2 regions of the Mycobacterium sp. NGS19 genome follow, and region 1 is predicted to be linked to the other one. Evidence: predicted binding sites of a transcription regulator. Region 1 holds the regulator's gene; the other holds the start of a gene.
What was found. Region 1 encodes LexA, which represses DNA repair genes until DNA is damaged. Its sites were predicted from a motif close to CGAACANNTGTTCG; they were not measured.

Region 1 (7,422 bases):
CCAGTACCCGCAATTGGTGGAACGCATCGTGCTCGTCGGGACGGGCGGGGTGACCAAGGACGTCCACTTCGCGCTGCGCCTCGCGTCGCTGCCGATGGGCACCGAGGCGCTGGCGCTGTTGCGGCTTCCGGGAGCGTTGCCTGCGTTGCAGACCGTCGGGCGCATGTTGGGCGCCATGCTCAATGCCGCTGCCACCGCGGCACCGGGCCTGGCCCCGACGCGGTTCGGCCATGACCTGCCCGACGTGCTGCGGGTGCTCGCGGAATTGCCGGAGCCGACGGCGTCGTCGGCGTTTTCGCGGACGCTGCGCGCGGTGGTGGACTGGCGCGGCCAGGTGGTGACCATGCTGGACCGATGTTATTTGACGCAATCTGTTCCGGTGCAGTTGATTTGGGGAGAGCACGATTCGGTGATCCCGGTGGCTCATGCGCAGATGGCGCACGCCGCGATGCCGGGTTCACGGCTGGAGGTCTTCGAGAACTCCGGCCATTTTCCGTTCCACGACGACCCGGACCGCTTCGTCGAGGTCGTCGAGCAGTTCATCGATTCCACGGAACCCGCGGAATACGACCAGGATCGGCTGCGGTCGCTGTTACGCGCCGGCGTCAGCGACCAGACGATTTCGGGTCCGATGGACACCCGCGTCGCGGTGCTCGACGCGATGAGTTCCGACGAGCGCAGCGCAACCTGATCCGGCGCTCCCGCTGAGTAGAGTCGGGCGCATGGGTACCGACGTGTTCGTGGTGCGGGTATTCACCGACGCGGAAGGAAACTTCGGCAATCCGCTCGGCATCGTCGACGCGAGCACCGTCGCGCCGCGCGACCGGCAAGGGCTCGCGGCTCAATTGGGCTACAGCGAAACAATTTTCGTCGACATGCCCGATCCGGGCGCAACCACCGCCCACGCTCGCATCTTCACTCCTGCGACGGAGTTGCCGTTCGCCGGGCACCCGACGGTGGGGTTGTCGTGGTGGCTCAAACAACAGGGGCTTGCGATCCGCACGTTGCAAGTGCCAGCGGGTGTGGTCGCCGTCGGCTACGAGGACGAGTTGACGACGGTACGCGCACGCGCCGACTGGGCGCCCGAGTTTGTCTTCCACGAACTGCCCTCGCCGGATGACGTCGTCAACGCGGATCCCGACGACTACCCCGACGACGACCCGCACTACATCTGGGCCTGGCTCGACAAGTCGCGCGGACACCTGCGGTCGCGGATGTTCGCGGCCGATCTCGGCGTCGCCGAAGACGAGGCGACCGGCGCCGCGGCCGTACGCATCACCGACATTCTCAGCCGAGATCTCACGATCACCCAGGGCAAGGGGTCCGTCATCTCCACCCGGTGGAGCCCTGAGGGGTGGGTGACGGTGGGCGGCCGCGTCGTCGACGACGGCACCGTGCGCGTCGACTGAAGGGGTTACTTCGACGCGCTGACCTTGCGATGCGCCCGCAGCGCCTCGATCTCCCGCTCGAAGTCGTCGGCGGAGGTGAACGACCGGTACACCGAGGCGAACCGCAAGTAGGCCACCTCGTCCAGATCGCGCAGGGGACCCAGGATGGCCAGGCCGACCTCGTGGCTGGGCACCTCGGGTGAACCGGTGGCCCGCACGGTGTCTTCCACTTGCTGCGCCAGCAGGTTGAGCGCGTCGTCGTCGACCTGGCGGCCCTGACATGCCCGTCGCACACCGCGGATCACCTTTTCGCGGCTGAACGGTTCGGTGACCCCACTGCGCTTGACCACCGCCAGCACGGCCGTCTCGACGGTGGTGAACCTTCGCCCGCATTCTGGGCATGAGCGTCTGCGTCGGATCGCTTGGCCCTCATCGGTTTCCCGTGAGTCGACCACCCGGGAATCGGGATGGCGGCAGAACGGACAGTGCATGACTGCTCCTTCGCCGCGAAGACATTCGGTCGAGTCGAACGCCTCCGAGACTACCCGCGGGCGGCGGACGCGGGCCAACGTCGCCGGGGACATCATCCGAGCGGGGCGATCAGCGTCTGCCCGGCATCCAGCGCTGCAGAGTCAAGGTGATTGAGCTCCCGGATCCGCTCGATCACCCCGGCCACCGGCGCGTCCGGCGCCACTCTGGCCGCAAGCCGCTGCAGATTCTCGCCGGGCTGCACCTGTACGACCGCCAACTGCTGCGGCGCGGCGGTGCCCGTCGTGTCGGCGCTGCGGGCTTGGGCGATCGCGATGAGCCACACCGTGATCAACGCCGCGACCGCCGCCAGCATGACGGTCACGGTCGCGCTGACGCGTCGCGGCCGGTGCGGTGCATACGACATCGCCACGCCTGTGCGCCGATATGTGAGGGCGGCACCGCCCGGCCGCTTCGGTGCGGGACGGCGAGCCCTAAGCGTCGGCGCCGGTACGTCCCAGTCGATCACGGTCATGAGCGCCCCTTCTGTCGCCACCGTTCGCTCCTTTGTTCGAATATAGTCGATCATGCGTTCGAATCCGAACGTTTGATCGATGTGTACCAGAGGCATACGACAGCCCACTCGCCACGACATGGCGCTCGTGACCACGCATCACGAACGCGACACGCCTCGAACACATGTTTGAAGATGTCGGTGACGACCGCTAGATTTGCACTTATGAGTGACAGCAGCGGTCTCACCCAGCGTCAGCGGACCATCCTGGAGGTGATCCGCGCATCGGTCACCACCAGGGGATATCCGCCGAGCATCCGGGAGATCGGCGACGCCGTCGGCCTCACTTCCACGTCGTCGGTGGCACATCAGCTGCGCACGCTGGAACGCAAGGGCTATCTGCGCCGCGACCCGAATCGTCCCCGCGCCGTCGATGTCCGCGGGGCCGACGACGCGGCGACGGCCGTCACGACCGACGTCGCCGGTTCGGACGCGCTGCCGGAGCCGACGTTCGTGCCCGTGCTCGGACGCATTGCCGCAGGCGGCCCCATCCTCGCCGAGGAGGCGGTCGAAGACGTGTTCCCGCTGCCGCGAGAATTGGTGGGCGAGGGATCGTTGTTCCTGCTCAAGGTCGTGGGCGAGTCGATGGTCGACGCCGCGATCTGTGACGGTGACTGGGTGGTGGTGCGACAGCAGAACACCGCCGACAACGGCGACATCGTCGCGGCGATGATCGACGGAGAAGCCACCGTGAAGACGTTCAAGCGGACCGGCAACCAGGTCTGGCTGATGCCGCACAACCCGGCGTTCGATCCGATTCCCGGCAACGATGCCGCCATTCTCGGCCGTGTGGTCACGGTGATCCGCAAAATCTGACCCGCACACCGCGCCTCGGGTGCATGGTGGACTCATGCGAGCGTCCCGGGCGGTGCAGGCGATAGGAGCAGCGGTGATGGGAGCAGCGGCGCTCGTCGTCCCCGCGGTCGGCTCGCCCAGCGCCGAAAGCCATGTCGCGATGTGCCCGCGGGGCATGGTGCCCAATCCCAACGGCTACGGCTGCATTCCGCAGCTGGGACCGGGCGGCGCGTTCGTCGGCGCCCCGAGTCAGGAAGTGCTCACCCGCTGCGACGGCAACATCTACATCTGCGTGTGGCCGTACCCGGTTCCCTGATCCGCACCACGGAGCAGCCCGCGGGGCTCACCGCCGAACGGACTGCGCCAGTTGACGTTTCGCCGGCTCAGACGCCCAGCGAGCGTCCGATGATCTCCTTCATGATCTCGGTCGTACCGCCGTAGATCGTTTGCACCCGGGCATCCAGATACGCGCGCGCAATCGGGTACTCGCGCATGTAGCCATAGCCGCCGTGCAGCTGCAGGCACCGGTCGATCAGATGGACCTGCTTCTCGGTGGAGTACCACTTGGCCATCGCGGCCTGGTCGGCGGTCAGCTTCTCGTCGAGGTGCAGCCGGATGAACTCGTCGACCATGATCCGCACGACGGTTGCTTCGGTGGCCAGCTCGGCGAGCAGAAAGCGGCTGTTCTGGAAACTGCCGATCGGCTTGCCGAAAGCCTTGCGCTCCTTGGTGTATTGGAGAGTCGACTCGAGCACGGCTTCCATCGCCGCGGCCGCCATGATCGCGATCGAGATCCGCTCCTGGGGCAGGTTCTGCATCAAGTAGATGAAGCCTTTGCCTTCCTCACCGAGCAGGTTCTCGGCGGGCACCTTGACGTCGGTGAACGACAACTCGGCGGTGTCCTGGGCATCCAACCCGATCTTGTCCAGATGACGGCCGCGCTCGAAGCCTTCCATCCCGCGCTCGACGACCAGCAGCGAGAAACCCTGCGCACCCTTCTCCGGATCGGTCTGCGCGACGACGATCACCAGGTCGGAGTTGATGCCGTTGGTGATGAAGGTCTTTGCCCCGTTGAGGATGTAGTGGTCACCTTCTTTGACCGCGCGGGTCTTGATGCCCTGCAGGTCGCTGCCGGTGCCCGGCTCGGTCATCGCGATCGCGGTGATCAGCTCGCCGGTACAGAACTTCGGCAGCCAGCGTTGCTTCTGTTCTTCGTTGGCCAGCCTCAGCAGATACGGGGCCACCACGTCGTTGTGCAGCCCGAAGCCGATTCCGCTGTAGCGGCCCTTGGTCGTCTCCTCGGTGATGACCGTGTTGTACCGGAAGTCGGCGTTGCCGCCGCCGCCGTATTCCTCGGGCACCGCCATTCCCAGAAAGCCCTGCTTGCCGGCCTCCAGCCAGACGCCGCGGTCGACGATCTTGTCCTTCTCCCACTGCTCGTGGTACGGCGCGACGTGGCGTTCCAAGAAGGAGCGATACGACTCGCGGAACAGCTCGTGCTCGGGCTCGAAAAGGGTGCGCTGGTATCTGACGACATTGCCCACGGGGTGACCTCCGGTATCGGGAACCTGCGCCCAAAGATATACCAACCGGATGGTTGGTTTGGCCCCGGCCACGCGGCCTACAGTGAGGCCGTGGCCGAGATCATCCGCGTCCAGGAGCGTGGGCGGATCCTCGAGTTCGCGTTCGACGACCTGATGCGCTACCACGGCCCCGGCTCCCCCGGCGGTGTGGCCAACGCATTCAAAGTTCTGCAGCGCGCGTTCGAGGTGCTCTCGCCCGACGCGCCGCCGCCGCGCCGCGAGGTGGTGGTGCGCACCGCGTTCCGCGGGCCGGGGGCACGCGACGGGATCGAGGCGGTGACGCGGGCAGTCAGCGACGGTCGCTACGTCGTGGATCCCGCGTTGTCACGTCGCGACCTCGGACGGCTGCGGGAGAGTTTTGTCTTCGAAGTCCGCATCGGCGACCGTTCAGTGACGCTGGTGCTGCGCGACGGCTTCGTCACTGAAGAATTCATCGACCTGGCCCAGAACGACGCTCGCACAGAGGCGCAGGAGGCACGGCTGGACGTGTTGAAAGCCGAACTGGCGCAACGCATTATGGCCGCAGGCGCAGCCGACGTGTACGAAATCGCATAGGCGCCGACGCTAGCTCGACACGAATTCGCGCAGGCTCGCCGCCAAGGCCACCGGAACCCGCGCTTTGATCCGGGTGCCGTCGGCGTTGTGTTCGGACTCCTGCACGCGGCCGTCGGCATGGACGCGGGCCACCAAATCGCCGCGGTGATAAGGAATCACGACGTCGATCGCGGTGTCGGTGGGTACGGCGAGCTCGGCCATCCGGGCCCGCAGGTGGTCCAGCCCCTCGCCGGTTCGAGCGGAGACGAACACCGCGCCGGGCAGCGCGCGTCGCAACTTGGCGAGCATGAGATCACCGGCGGCATCAATCTTGTTCACTACCAACAGTTCCGGTGCGGCATGGGCGTCGTGTTCGATCATCACCTCGCGGATCACCGCGCGCACCGCGTTGATCTGTGCCAGCGGATTGGCGTCCGACCCGTCGACCACATGCACCAACAGGTCCGCGTCGACGACCTCTTCCAGAGTCGAGCGGAACGCCTCGACCAGCTGCGTGGGCAGATGCCTGACGAACCCGACGGTGTCTGTGATGACGAACGGCCGCCCGTCGTCGAATTCTCCTCGGCGCGTGGTCGGTTCGAGGGTGGCGAACAAGGCGTCCTGGACCAGCACGCCGGCGCCGGTGAGTGCGTTGAGCACACTCGACTTGCCCGCGTTGGTGTACCCGACGATCGCGATCGACGGCACGTCGCTGCGCAACCGTCGGCCGCGCTGGGTGTCGCGGGCCTGCTTCATGCCTTTGATCTCGCGGCGCAGCCTGGCCATTCGCTCACGGATCCGGCGGCGGTCTGTTTCGATCTTCGTTTCACCGGGGCCACGCAGACCCACACCGCCGGTACTGCCGCCTGCGCGGCCGCCGGCCTGACGTGACATCGACTCGCCCCAGCCGCGCAGACGCGGCAGCATGTATTCCATCTGCGCCAGCGACACCTGCGCCTTACCCTCCCGGCTGGTGGCGTGCTGCGCGAAGATGTCGAGGATCAGCGCGGTGCGGTCGATCACCTTCACCTTCACGGCTTTCTCCAGCGCCGTCAGCTGTGCCGGACTCAGCTCGCCATCGCAAATCACGGTGTCGGCGCCGGTGGCGAGCACGATCTCGCGCAGCTCGTTGGCCTTGCCGGAGCCGATGTAGGTCGACGCGTCGGGCTTGTCGCGGCGCTGGATCACGCCCTCGAGCACCTGCGAGCCCGCCGTTTCAGCCAGCGCCGCCAACTCGGCCAGGCTGGCCTGGGCGTCGGCCGCACTGCCTTCGGTCCACACGCCGACCAGCACCACGCGTTCAAGCCGCAGCTGGCGGTACTCGACCTCGGAGACGTCGGCAAGTTCGGTCGACAGCCCGGACACGCGGCGCAGGGCGGACCGGTCTTCGAGGGCCAGTTCGCCGATGCTGGGTGTGTCGTCTACAGGAAATTCTGGATCAGTCATAAGCAATAAGACATGGTGCCCGCCGGATCTGCGGCGCGCACCTGATTTAACACCGCTGCGCCTGCCACCATTCCTCCGAGATTTCCCCGCCGGCGACCAGTACCGACGGACCGCGCAGGTAGCTGGTCGCCGCGGTCACGGTGACGAGCACCTCGCCGCCCGGGACACGAACCGTCAGTGAGCCCGTGGACGCGCCGTCGTGCGCCAGTGCCGCCACCGCGGCGGCGACGGTTCCGGTTCCGCACGAACGGGTCTCGCCGACTCCCCGTTCATGCACCCGCATCGACACCGCACCGCCGACCGGCGCCGTCAGCACCTCGACGTTCACGCCGTCGGGAAATTGATTGCGGTCGAACACTACCGGCGCCGCAACGTCCAAGGCGCGTAGCTCGTCGTCGGTCAATTCCGCATCGACGCACGCCAGATGCGGATTGCCGACGTCGACGGCCAGCCCGCTGAGGCGACGGCCGCCGATGACCGCCTCGCCGGTGCCAAGCTGGTTGGCTTTGCCCATTTCGACGGTGACGTCGGCGAAGGTGTGGTCGACGCGGTGTACCTGCACTGGCCGCGGACCCGCCAGCGAGCCGACGACGAACTCGTCGCGCGCCTCCAGCCCGCTGGCGCGCAGGTAATG
Region 2 (7,422 bases), 190 kb from region 1:
CCGCTTGTCGCCGCTGGTGCGGCAGTGCTGCCGCGGCTGCGCGAGCTCACCGGCGAGAGCGTGCAGCTGTACCGGCGCGAGGGAACCTGGCGGGTGTGCGTCGCCGCGATGGAACCGCCTGCGGGGCTGCGCGACACGGTTCCGGTGGGCACACGGCTGCCCATGACCGCAGGCTCCGGGGCGAAGGTCTTGTTGGCATACAGCGATGCGGCCACCCAGCAGGCGGTGCTGCCGTCGGCGAAGTTCACCGAGCGGACCCTGGCTGAGGTCCGCCGCCGCGGGTGGGCGCAAAGTGTGGCCGAACGCGAGCCGGGGGTGGCCAGTGTTTCGGCACCCGTGCGCGACGGCCGGGGCAACGTCATTGCTGCTGTGTCGGTGTCCGGCCCGATCGACCGAATGGGGCGGCGGCCCGGCGCACGCTGGGCCGCCGATCTTCTGGCCGCCTCCGAGGCGCTGACGCGGCGGCTCTGATCGCCTGACAGACTGACCGCCATGGGCACTAACCAACGGGCGCAGATTGTGATGTCGCAGGCCGAGATCGACGAGTTCGTCGCCAAGAGCCGTAGTGGAACGCTGGCCACCATCGGACGCGACGGACAACCGCACCTGACGGCGATGTGGTACGGCGTCGTCGACGGCGAGATCTGGTTCGAGACGAAAGCCAAGTCGCAGAAGGCTGTCAATGTGCGCCGCGATCCCCGCATCACGTTTCTGTTGGAGGACGGCGACACGTACGACACGCTGCGTGGCGTGTCGTTCGAAGGCACCGGCGAAATCGTCGACGATCCGGACGCGATCTTCCGCGTCGGCGTCAGTGTCTGGGAACGCTACACCGGCCCGTACACCGACGAGGTGAAGCCGGCGGTGGACATGATGATGAACAAGCGAATCGCAATTCGGTTGGCTGTCAAGCGCGTTCGCTCATGGGATCACCGGAAGCTGGGGATGCCTCCAATGCCGCTGGCCGGATCGACGGCACCGAACGCGTAGCAGTCAATCGTCGGCTCTGATCTCGGATCGCGATTTCACGCCTACGGATCGTCATCGTTTTCTCCTTCGAGATAGCGAAGGGGATGAAAGTAATTGTTGGTGACGGGTTTTCGGCGCAGGTGTGGCGGGGGCGTCCATTCGACGATGCCGTTGTCGTTGAGGTGGGCGCTCCAGCCTTCGTCGTGGAGCCTGTGGTCGGTGTGTGCGCCGAGCTTGGCGATCACCGCATCCAACGTTGCACGCAGTTGCGGATCAGCGACGAGCGTGCCCTTGGTCATCCCGTCGCATCGTTGTGGCCCCCACCGGAAGCCGCGCTTGCGGGCGCGGTCGGCTTCGGAGAAATGGCCGTCGGGGTTTATCAGCGCCGCCACCCGCTCCGCTGCCTTCTGCAACTGATCGGGCCGCAAGTCGGCGTCCATCGCCCCCAACATGGCCTCGTCATGTTCTCGCGCCTCGGCCGGATAGGCGCCCGGCAACTCGTGAAAGAACTGACGGATCACCGCCAGATGCTCTTGACCGATCGTCCCTGCCCGCACCTGGCCTGCGGTGGTGGGCCAGCGCGGCGCGAGCCGCTCACCGGTGATCGTGCGCCGATGCTCCACCCGTGCGGCTTCGGCGATCATCCGCCGCGCCGCCGAGGGCCGGATTCTGAGCCGGTCAGCCAGCACCCGCGCCAGCGGCCCGCCGATATCGGACGGCACAGCGCGCTCAGCAGCTGGTTGATCAGTTCGTACTGAGGTGCCGAGCACTTGCGGATGATTGTCGTGAGCCGCTCTATGACCGCCACACAGTCGAGCTCCGCAACGCGTCGAACGACAGCCCCGCCAATGCGTCGGCCGCGGCTTCCAGCCGGTCCAACACCGCAACCACCGTATTCGAACACATGAGCGAATGTTATCGCTTCAGTCCGACAGCAGCAGCTACTTGTCCACAGCCGAAATGACCTGCGGTGAAGGACGATTCGGAGCAGCGGAAATGTCAGACGGTCATGCTATGGCCGCTGACGGCAACACCGCATTTGTAGCCCCGATGGGATTCGAACCCACGCTACCGCCGTGAGAGGGCGGCGTCCTAGGCCGCTAGACGACGGGGCCGTGAACAAACCGGGTTGCCAGCATAACCGACGCACCGACGCGGACACTAATCCGCGACGAGCTGGGGTACCAGGACTCGAACCTAGAACGGCTGAACCAGAATCAGCTGTGTTGCCAATTACACCATACCCCAATGGTGGCCATTATCGCTGGTCAGCGCCCTAATAGACGAAGCCGACCGGCAATTACGGGCCGACGTGCAGGTTATCAAACATCTGAGCTCGCCCTCTCATTCCCCGGCACTGGCCACGAGGCCCCGGGCGTCGCGCAACCGCTCGAGGCTGCGCTCACGCCCTAACAGCACCAGCGACTCGAACAGCGGCGGGCTGATCGTCGAGCCGGTCACCGCCACCCTGATCGGCCCGAACGCCTTCCGCGGCTTGAGGCCCAGGCCGTCGATCAGCGCGCCCTTCAGCGCGGCCTCGACGGCGTCCACCGACCACTCCCCGACCGCATCGAGCGCAGGCACCGCCGCGTCCAGCACCGGGCCCGCCTGCGGGCCGAGCTCCTTGGCAGCCGCCTTCTCGTCGATGACGTAGGCGTCGTCGTTCAAGAACTTCAGCAATCCCCACGCGTCCCCCAGCACGACAATGCGGGTCTGCACCAGTCGCGCTGCCTCACCGAACTGCTCGTCGGTCAGCCCGAGTGCGTATCCGCGCTCGGCGAAGAAACGGCGCAGCTGCGCTGTGAAATCATCCGGATCGAGCAGCCGGATGTGCTCAGCGTTGATCGCGTCGGCCTTCTTCTGGTCGAACCGGGCAGGGTTAGCGTTGACGTCGGCGACGTCGAACGCGGACACCATCTCGGCGAGCGTGAACACGTCGCGGTCCGGCGCAATCGACCAGCCCAGCAGCGCAAGGTAATTCAGCAGGCCTTCCGGAATGAAGCCACGCTCGCGGTGCGCGAACAGGTTGGACTGCGGGTCGCGCTTGGACAACTTCTTCGTGCCCTCGCCGAGAACCGTTGGCAGGTGACCGAATTCGGGCAGACGATCTGCGACGCCGATCCGCATCAGCGCCTGGTACAACGCAATCTGGCGCGGGGTGGACGGCATCAGGTCCTCCCCCCGCAGTACATGGGTGATCTTCATCAGTGCGTCGTCGACCGGATTGACCAGCGTGTACAGCGGTTCTCCGTTGCCCCGGGTCAACGCGAAGTCCGGGATACTTCCTGCGGCATAGGACATTTCACCGCGCACCAGGTCGTGCCAGCCGAGCTCGGTGTCGGGCATGCGCAACCGCACCACCGGGCGCCGACCCTCTGCGCGGTACGCCGCGCGCTGGGCCTCCGTCAAGTCGCGGTCGTAATTGTCGTATCCCAGTTTGGGATTGCGCCCAGCAGCCACATGTCGCGCCTCGACCTCCTCGGGGGTCGAGAAAGCCTCGTATGCCTCCCCCGTCTCGAGCAGCCGGTGCAGGACGTCGCGGTAGACCTCGAGCCGCTCGGACTGCCGGTACGGGCCATACGGGCCGCCAACTTCCGGCCCTTCGTCCCAATCCAAACCAAGCCACCGCAGCGCCTCGAGCAGCGCCAGGTAACTCTCCTCGCTGTCGCGCTGGGCATCGGTGTCCTCGATGCGAAACACGAACACCCCGCCGCAGTGGCGCGCATAAGCCCAGTTGAACAGTGCGGTGCGGATAAGCCCCACATGCGGCACCCCGGTTGGCGACGGACAGAAACGCACCCGGGTCGATGAACCGCTTGCGCGAAGAGCATCCATGTCGCTCATGACTTCCCCTTGCGCACAACGGGATTCGTCAATGTCCCGATGCTTTCGACTGTCACGCTGACCGTGTCGCCGTGTTCGATCGGCCCCACACCGTCGGGCGTTCCGGTCAAAATCAGGTCACCGGGCAGCAAAGTCATCACTGCCGACACCCATTCGATGATCGCCCCGACGTCGTGAATCATCAACGACGTGCGGCTGTCTTGGCGGACCTCACCGTTCACCTCGGTACGGATCGCCAGATCTGACGGGTCGACATCCGTAGCGATCCACGGCCCGACGGGACAAAACGTGTCATGGCCTTTGGCGCGCGTCCACTGTCCGTCTTTGCGTTGTTGGTCGCGCGCAGTCACGTCGTTGGCGACGGTGTACCCGAGGATGTTCTCGGCGGCCCGAGCGGCGGGAACGTCCTTGCACGGGCGCCCGATCACGGCGGCCAGCTCACCTTCGAAGTGCACCGGATCCGCGTTCGCCGGCAGCTGGATCGGCACATTCGGTCCGATGATCGCCGTATTGGGCTTCATGAAGATGATCGGGTCGTCGACCTGCCCGCCGCCCATCTCCTCGATATGCGCCGCATAGTTCTTCCCGATGCAGACCACCTTGCTGGCCAAGATCGGCGCCAGCAGTCGCACGTCCGCCAGCGGCCACTGACGGCCCGTGAACGTCGGCGTGCCGAACGGGTGCTCGGCGATTTCACGTGCAACCGCGTCGTCGTCGTGCCCTTCGATCGCGACGAACGCGACGCCGTCCGAGCTGGCTATTCGACCAAGGCGCATTCCGAACAGCCTAACGGCGGGTGAGCATGCGCTGCGCAGGCCTCTGGTTCCCACATAGTAAGAAGATAATTCAACATCATGGGACATCGGTGGGACGATAGGCCGGTGAGCACCCACTCGATCGGCACCGCACGACGCTGGACGATGCTCGCAATCGCGTTGTCGTCGACCATGTTCGCCAACGTGTTCATCAACGGCGTCGCATTCCTCATCCCGACGTTGCACGAACGTCGCGGACTCGACCTCGCCGACGCCGGATTGCTGTCCGCGATGCCCAGCATCGGCATGGTGGTCACGCTGATCGCGTGGGGGTACGCGGTCGACCGCCTCGGTGAGCGACTGGTCCTTACAGTCGGTTCGGCCTTGACGGCCGCCGCCTCGTTCGCCGCAGCCGCATCGCACGGGCTGGTACTCACGGGCGTTTTCCTGTTGCTAGGCGGAATGGCGGCGGCGAGTAGCAACTCTGCCAGTGGCCGACTGGTGGTCGGCTGGTTCCCCGCTGAGCAGCGCGGCCTGGCCATGGGCATCCGGCAAACCGCACAGCCGCTCGGTGTTGCCTTGGGTGCACTGGTGATTCCACGGCTTGCGCATGGCCACGGCATCGGTGCGGCCCTGCTTTTTCCCGCGGTCGTGTGCGCGCTCTCGGCGGTGGTCAGCGCCGTGGGCGTGCTGGACCCACCGCGCCCCCCGCGCGAGGACGCGGCCCAGCGCGACCTGGCCAACCCCTACCGGGACTCCTCGGTCCTGTGGCGCATCCACGCGGTCTCGGTGCTTCTTGTGGTGCCGCAGGTGGTGGTGTGGACCTTCACGCTGGTGTGGCTGATGACCGACCGTGGCTGGTCGGCGGGCGCGGCAGGCGTGCTGGTCACGGTCGCGCAGGTGCTCGGCGCTGCTGGCCGGATCGCGGCGGGCCGCTGGTCGGACCGAGTGGGATCGCGGCTTCGGCCCATCCGCTCGATCGCTGTCGGCGCGGCGGCCGCGATGGCGGCGTTGGCCCTCACCGACCACCTGAGATCTCCGCTAGCGGTCGCCGTGATGATCGTCGCCTCGGTGATCACGGTCAGCGACAACGGCCTGGCGTTCACCGCGATCGCCGAGATTGCCGGTCCGTTTTGGAGCGGCCGCGCGCTCGGCACCCAGAACACCAGCCAGTTGCTGACGGCAGGCATCGCGCCACCTCTGTTCGGCGGCCTGATCAGCGCTGCCGGCTATCCCCTTGCCTTCGCAGTGTGCGCGATCTTTCCGTTGATTGCGCTGCCCCTGGTTCCGGTGAAGACGGCGTCGACGGCACTGCCCGAAGCCAACGGCTGACCCTCCTAGAGCAGCGCCAGAATGCGCTCGCCGATCTCCGTCGTGGAGAACGTCGCGTCGCCGCGGCTGGCCAAATGCCCCTCGACCGCTTTGTCCACGCGCGCAGCAGCATCCGGTTCGCCGACGTGGTCGAGTAGCAGCGCGATCGACATCACTGCGGCGGTCGGGTCGGCGAGCCCCTTGCCGGCGATGTCGGGGGCGCTGCCGTGCACCGGTTCGAACATCGACGGGTTCTTGCGCGTGGCGTCGATGTTGCCACTGGCCGCTAGACCGATGCCGCCACACACAGCGGCCGCCAAATCAGTGATGATGTCGCCGAACAGGTTGTCGGTGACGATCACGTCGAACCGACCGGGATCGGTGACGAGGTGGATCGTCGCGGAATCGACGTGCTGATAGGCCACTTCGACGTCGGGATACTCCTGCCCGATCTCCTGCACCGTCCGCCACCACAAATCACCGGCGAACGTCAGCACGTTGTTCTTGTGCACCAGAGTGAGTTGTTTGCGGCGGCCCGCGGCCCGCGCAAAAGCGTCCTGCACCACCCTGCGCACACCGTAAGCGGTGTTGACGCTCACCTCCGTGGCGATCTCGTGCGGGGTCCCGACCCGAATCGCCCCGCCCGTGCCGGTGTAGGGCCCTTCGGTACCCTCGCGGACCACCACGAAATCGATGTCCGGCTTGCTGGCCAGCGGACTGCTCACACCGGGGTACAGCCGTGCGGGGCGCAGATTGATGTGGTGGTCCAGGGCGAAGCGGATCTTGAGCAGCAGCCCCCGTTCGAGCACACCGCTGGGCACCGACGGATCGCCGATGGCGCCCAACAGGATTGCGTCGTGACCGCGCAATTCGTCGAGCACCGATTCCGGCAGCACCTCACCTGTTTCGTGGTATCGCCGAGCGCCGAGGTCGTAGTGCGTTTTCTCGACATCGGGAACCACGGCGTCGAGCACTTTGACGGCCTCGCCAATGACCTCCGGCCCGATCCCGTCGCCGGCAATGATCGCCAGCCTCACGAAAGGTCCACCACCTCAAGCAGATTCGCGCCGACGGCCGGCGCGATCGACGACAGCACCTCGTCGGGCGGCCGCCGGTCGAGGCGCAGCAGGATCGTCGCGCCCGGACCTTCTGCGTCTTCCGACAGCTGCGCCGCCTGGATGTTGACGTTCGCCTCACCCAGCAGCGTGCCGATCCGCCCCAGCGCTCCGGGCCGGTCGATGTAGTTGATGATCAAGTTCACGCCCTCTGCCCGCAGATCGAAGTTGCGGCCGTTGATCTGGACGATCTTCTCCACCAGCTGCGGACCCGACAGGGTTCCGGCGACGTTGACCACAGAACCGTCGGCGGTGACCGCACGCACGTCCACGACGCTGCGGTGGTTGGGGCTTTCCGGTGCGGTGCTGATGCTTGCTTCCACGCCGCGCTCGGCCGCCAGCGCCGGGGCGTTCACGAACGTCACCGGATCCTCGATCACCGCGGAGAAGAGGCCGCGCAATGCCGAAAGCCGAAGCACCCCAACATC

Region 2: AC5Y4N_RS10975 (DUF222 domain-containing protein) is a predicted target of LexA. The motif match lies at 1,867-1,880, and genes of this name have one in related genera.

Annotation. Positions count from the first base shown of each region.
Region 1 covers NZ_JCALEB010000003.1:54,378-61,799, forward strand. Annotated here, with positions in the region: gene AC5Y4N_RS09965 (alpha/beta fold hydrolase) at 1-691, shown strand, start outside; gene AC5Y4N_RS09970 (PhzF family phenazine biosynthesis protein) at 723-1,409, shown strand; gene nrdR (transcriptional regulator NrdR) at 1,415-1,879, opposite strand; gene AC5Y4N_RS09980 (LysM peptidoglycan-binding domain-containing protein) at 1,972-2,412, opposite strand; gene lexA (transcriptional repressor LexA) at 2,596-3,246, shown strand; gene AC5Y4N_RS09990 (hypothetical protein) at 3,281-3,541, shown strand; gene AC5Y4N_RS09995 (acyl-CoA dehydrogenase family protein) at 3,609-4,769, opposite strand; gene AC5Y4N_RS10000 (hypothetical protein) at 4,860-5,363, shown strand; gene hflX (GTPase HflX) at 5,373-6,788, opposite strand; gene dapF (diaminopimelate epimerase) at 6,835-7,422, opposite strand, start outside.
Region 2 covers NZ_JCALEB010000003.1:246,124-253,545, forward strand. Annotated here, with positions in the region: gene AC5Y4N_RS10965 (IclR family transcriptional regulator) at 1-471, shown strand, start outside; gene AC5Y4N_RS10970 (PPOX class F420-dependent oxidoreductase) at 493-990, shown strand; gene AC5Y4N_RS10975 (DUF222 domain-containing protein) at 1,032-1,691, opposite strand; tRNA gene AC5Y4N_RS10980 (tRNA-Glu) at 2,012-2,084, opposite strand; tRNA gene AC5Y4N_RS10985 (tRNA-Gln) at 2,146-2,217, opposite strand; gene gltX (glutamate--tRNA ligase) at 2,314-3,804, opposite strand; gene AC5Y4N_RS10995 (fumarylacetoacetate hydrolase family protein) at 3,810-4,589, opposite strand; gene AC5Y4N_RS11000 (MFS transporter) at 4,668-5,900, shown strand; gene AC5Y4N_RS11005 (3-isopropylmalate dehydrogenase) at 5,906-6,916, opposite strand; gene serA (phosphoglycerate dehydrogenase) at 6,913-7,422, opposite strand, start outside.